2 regions of the Mesorhizobium sp. WSM2561 genome follow, and region 1 is predicted to be linked to the other one. Evidence: predicted binding sites of a transcription regulator. Region 1 holds the regulator's gene; the other holds the start of a gene.

Region 1 (2,460 bases):
ATCGCCACCGGCGACGAATTGCTGCCGCCGGGCAGCGACCTCGGCCCCGACCAGATCATCTCCTCCAATGCCTATGGCGTCGCCGCCGCGGCCCGCTCGGTCGGCGCCAGCGCACTCGATCTCGGCATCGCCCCCGACCGCAAGGAGGCGATCGCCGCGCTGGTGAGAAAAGCGGTCGACGCAGGCGCGGACGTCATCGTCACGCTGGGCGGCGCCTCGGTCGGCGACCACGACCTCGTCCATGACGTGCTAACCGGCGAAGGCATGGCGCTCGATTTCTGGAAAATCGCCATGCGGCCCGGCAAGCCACTGATGTTCGGGCGGCTGGGCGCCATCCGCTGCATCGGCCTGCCCGGCAATCCGGTGGCCAGCCTGGTCTGCACGCAGCTCTTTCTGAAGCCGCTGCTGGCGCGGCTCGGCGGCCGCGCCTTCCGCCAGGACATGCGTCAGGCGCGGCTCGGCGCCGCCATGCCGGCCAACGATCTCCGGCAGGACTATGTACGCGCGGTGGTGAAGGAAGAAGCCGGCACGCTTGAGGCAACGCCGTTCAGTATCCAGGATTCCTCGATGCTCAGAATGCTGGCCGACGCCAACGGACTGGTCGTGCGCGAGCCATTCGCTCCCGCAACCGCAGCGGGCGCCGCCTGCAGCGTGCTGATGCTACGCTGAACAAAACGTCAACACATTCATTAAACTTTAAATGGTTGCGGAACACAACTGGAACAGATAGTGTTTGTTCTGGGTTTGTTTTTCTGATTCTGTTGGGGGTCGCGATGCTGACACGCAAACAACATGAACTGCTGATGTTCATCCACGAGCGGCTGAAGGAAAGCGGCATTCCGCCCTCGTTCGACGAGATGAAGGAAGCGCTCGACCTCGCCTCCAAATCGGGGATCCACCGGCTGATCACGGCGCTGGAGGAACGCGGTTTCATTCGCCGCCTGCCCAACCGCGCCCGCGCGCTGGAGGTGCTGCGCCTGCCCGATTCGATCGCGCCGGGCCTCAATGCGGCGCGCAAATTCTCGCCGAGCGTCATTCAAGGCAGCCTTGGCCAGGGCGGGCTTGGACAGGGCGGCCTCGGACGCCAGATCAAGCCGGCGCCTTCGCGCATGCGTGCGGCCGGCAATGACGACGACGTCGTTGCCACCGTCTCCATACCGGTGATGGGCCGCATCGCTGCCGGTGTGCCGATCGACGCCATCCAGCACCAGACGCATTCGATCTCGGTGCCACCGGACATGATCACCGGCGGCACGCACTACGCGCTGGAGGTCAAGGGCGATTCGATGATCGAGGCCGGCATCTTCGACGGCGACACGGTCATCATCCGCAACGCCGACACCGCCCAGCCTGGCGAGATCATTGTCGCTCTGGTCGACGAGGAGGAAGCGACGCTGAAACGATTCCGCCGCAAAGGTGCCTCGATCGCACTGGAAGCCGCCAATCCGGCCTACGAGACGCGCATCTTCGGGCCGGACCGGGTCAAGGTGCAGGGCAAGCTCGTCGGACTGATCCGGCGTTACTGAACGGCAGGCTTCTTGGGTTTCTCGGCCCTGAGGTACGGCGGCAGGCCCCTCGCCTCGCGCGAAAACCGCCGCTGCTCATGCCAAGGCCTATATGGCTGTCTGACGGCAAAACGGATTTCTGCGCGCGTCGTCGCCGATAGCGGATCGAAGAAGACGGCGGCACTGCCCATGCGAGCGAGCTGCCGTTTGGTGACGACGAGAACCAGCGGGTTGCGGCAGGGTTTGTAATAGGCTGTGGCATCGTCGATGACGATCAAATCCGCAAAGGCACAGGCCGGCCGCGCGGTTTTACGGTTGTCGGCGAGCGCGATGAGCGCGCCGGACGGATGCCGGGCCAGGCACAGGCCGGCAGTGCAGGTGAAAGGCGCTCCCGGCGGCAGGTCGGCCGGATCGGCGATGTCGAACCGCACATCTCCTTTTTCGAATGTCTCCGGCTCGACGATCGTTGTTGAAACCAGCGCATGTTTCCAGTTGTCGGTGGTGAATTCGTTCGAACGCACCCGGTTGACGGCAAGTTCGCCGCCGCCGATCGGCAGCGCCACCAGATGCGCATCCTCCGAGATCAGCACGTCGGGGGTGCGCGTCTCGGAAATCGTCAGCAGGCCGGCGAGCGCAAAGGGAAGTGCCGCAAGCCGCAGCCACGTCGTCGCCATCGTGGCGATGACCAAGGCGACCGTCACCAGCAGAACCGATTGCAACGAAATCAGGCCGACTGCATCGACCGGCGAACGCTCCGAGATCCATCCCGAAATTGCAATCATCGCCGTCAGGCCCTTGCCCATCATGTAGAGGAAAGGGCCGTCGAGGCCGAAAGGCATTGCCAAGGCGCTGAGGACGGCCAGGAACATGACGATCGTGACGATCGGCATGACGGCCAGATTGGCGAACAGGCTGAGCGGCGAGACGCGCTGGAAGTGCCAGATGGCGAAGAGCG
Region 2 (2,460 bases), on a different contig from region 1:
GTCTCGACGCGGTTATCGACACGGAAGAACAGAAGATCGAGCCGGCGTGCGCCAAGCCCTCGCGTCTCGAGTGAGGCGCACAGTTCAGCGACCAGCTTGCCGGTATAGCGGGCGATCGTCTCTGCCGCGCCGATCGGTTCCGCGAAATTGCGGCGCACTTCGACGATCTCCTCCGGCCGGATCGGCTCGATCGGTTCGCTCACCCTCCCGAACGCCTGGTCGAGGCGCCGGCCGGGTTCCGGTCCGAAACGCAAGGCGAGCGACGCGCGTGGCGTAGCGGCGAGGTCCGCAATTGTCTCGAAGCCGAGCCGACGCAGACCATCGATCGTCACGGCGGGTAAGCGAAGCGCCGCGATCGGCAAAGGCAGGATCGCCTGTGCGATCTCACCGGATGGAACCACAAGGATCTGCCGTGTGCCGAAGTGGGCCATTGCGTGAGCAGCGCCCAAGGTGTCAGCGACCGCGGCACGTGCGGCGAAGCCGGACGCGGCAAGACGATCTACCATATCGGTAAGCATCACCGCCTCGCCGCCATGAAGATGATCGGCGCCGGTCGTATCGATCACGATGCCGTCCGGCGCATCGGCGGCGACGATCGGCGCGTAGCGGCGCAACGCCCACAGCGCCAATCGCTCGAGCGCCATGGCGTCGGCATCGGGCTCGGCATCATGGACGATCAGGCCCGGGACCAGCGCCTGCGCCTTGCTCGCCGGCATGCCGATGCGCAGGCCGGCCGTTTGCGCTGCCGCATCGGCGGCCAGCACGACACGGCGACGCCCATCACGGCCGACAAGGACGAGCGGCGCCTCAGGCGGAGGCGCGGCGCCGCCCAATTTCCTTCTGAAGCGGTCTGTCGGCCACATCGGAAGGAAGAGCGATACGACCCTTGGCATCGCAAGCCTCCACTATAAAATCTGCGCTCTCTCCTGCACGGCATCGGATCAATTCGAGTTGCCAGCGCGCTCGCCCGACCCCCTTAACAGGCAATGGCGTCGACGGCAGGACCGACACCCGCCAGCGTGTCTCGGCGGCGGTCGGCTGGCCAAAATCGGTTGCCCCCGTCTGCCGACGCCAGCGGCGAATGGCGATGCCGATGGCGCCGGAGCTTTCGGCGGCAAGCTGCAGCCGCCGTGAGGCCGTCATCGAAAGCCGGGCTATCTCGGCAACGACAGCGCCAAAACCGCCACGAAGACCCTCTTCGAAACAGGCGAGAACGGATTTCTCGTCGCCGGCTTCGACATAGATGACTCTCCCCGGAGGCAGGCCGGCCTGTTCGATCGCCGGCGCGAACAGATCGGGCCGGGTAACGCACCACAGCACCTTGCCAACCGTGCGCGCGGCGATACTGGCAGCAAATAGTGCCGCGGCCGCGCCATCGACAGCGCCATTCCCTCCGCCTGCGACCTCGTGCAGACCGCCAAAAGCCAGTCCCCCTCCCGGCAGAACCCTGTCGATCGCGGCCACTCCGAACGGCAAAACTGTACGCACGCGCGCGTTGCCGCCTTCGAGGCGCGCGATGCGTTCTCGAAGCTCGGAAATGGCAGCAGGGGGCGCCGATACACTCATCTGACCCTTGAAACGCGGAAGGCCTGGGATATGTTCTACATTTGTTCCCGTCTTGGCCAAGAGTCAATCGAGATGGTGTTGTGCCCCTCCGGAAGGAGACATTCGATGCTCGGGCCATTTCCTTCAATGCGAACTGCGAGTTTCCATTTTTGGAGTTTTGGTGCCACGGAGTGTCCGAAAATTGTAGCACACTTCGGACTCATACCTTGCCTTTGTCCGAAACTTGTAGCATATTTCGGACATGCCATAGTTGAGCCCGACACTGATCTTCGCTCGCGCCTGCTTGCCCGCATCGAGTCCAAACCCGACGAGGTCTGGACCCCCGGCGACTTCGCCGATCTCGGCGCGCGCGCCGCCGTGGACAAAACCCTGCAGCGCCTGGCAGCCGCCGGGGAGCTGCGCCGGATCGACCGAGGCCTCTATGACCGGCCGCGCACGAACAACCTGGCTGGCCGCGCCACCGTGCCGGACTATCGCGCTGTGATCCGCGCCGTCACGCGCCGCGATCGGGCGCGCGCCGTCATCGATGGTATGACGGCCGCCAACGACCTTGGCCTGACGACCGCCGTCCCCGCCCGGATAGAAGTGCTGGTCGATGCGCGGTTGAAGCCAATCAAGCTCGGCACGCAGGAAATCCACTTCAAATACGCTGCCCCTAGCCGCCTCTTTTGGGCGGATCGGCCGGGGATGCGGGTCGTCCAGGCCTTGCATTGGATGCAGGACATGCTGACCCAGAAGGGCGAACGGAAGCGTATCCAGGCGACGTTGCGCCGCCTGTTTGCCGACCCCAAGCGCGGCGAGGCCATTCGCGAGGATCTGCGCGCCGGTCTCTCCGCCGTGCCAATCTGGATGCAGGAGTTCCTCCGCGAAATCCTGAGCGCGGACCCGCTCGAG

Evidence for each region. The regulator LexA, encoded in region 1, represses DNA repair genes until DNA is damaged. The targets are predictions, from matches to a motif close to TGTTCNNNNTGTGTTCNG.
Region 2: M727_RS0131095 (ImuA family protein) is a predicted target of LexA. The motif match lies at 1,598-1,615, and genes of this name have one in related genera.

Annotation. Positions count from the first base shown of each region.
Region 1 is NZ_AZUX01000003.1:200,497-202,956, forward strand. It holds gene glp (gephyrin-like molybdotransferase Glp) at 1-669, shown strand, start outside; gene lexA (transcriptional repressor LexA) at 774-1,526, shown strand; gene M727_RS0105880 (ComEC/Rec2 family competence protein) at 1,520-2,460, opposite strand, start outside.
Region 2 is NZ_AZUX01000067.1:8,619-11,078, forward strand. It holds gene M727_RS0131090 (DNA polymerase Y family protein) at 1-893, opposite strand, end outside; gene M727_RS0131095 (ImuA family protein) at 808-1,566, opposite strand; gene M727_RS0131100 (DUF6088 family protein) at 1,813-2,460, shown strand, end outside.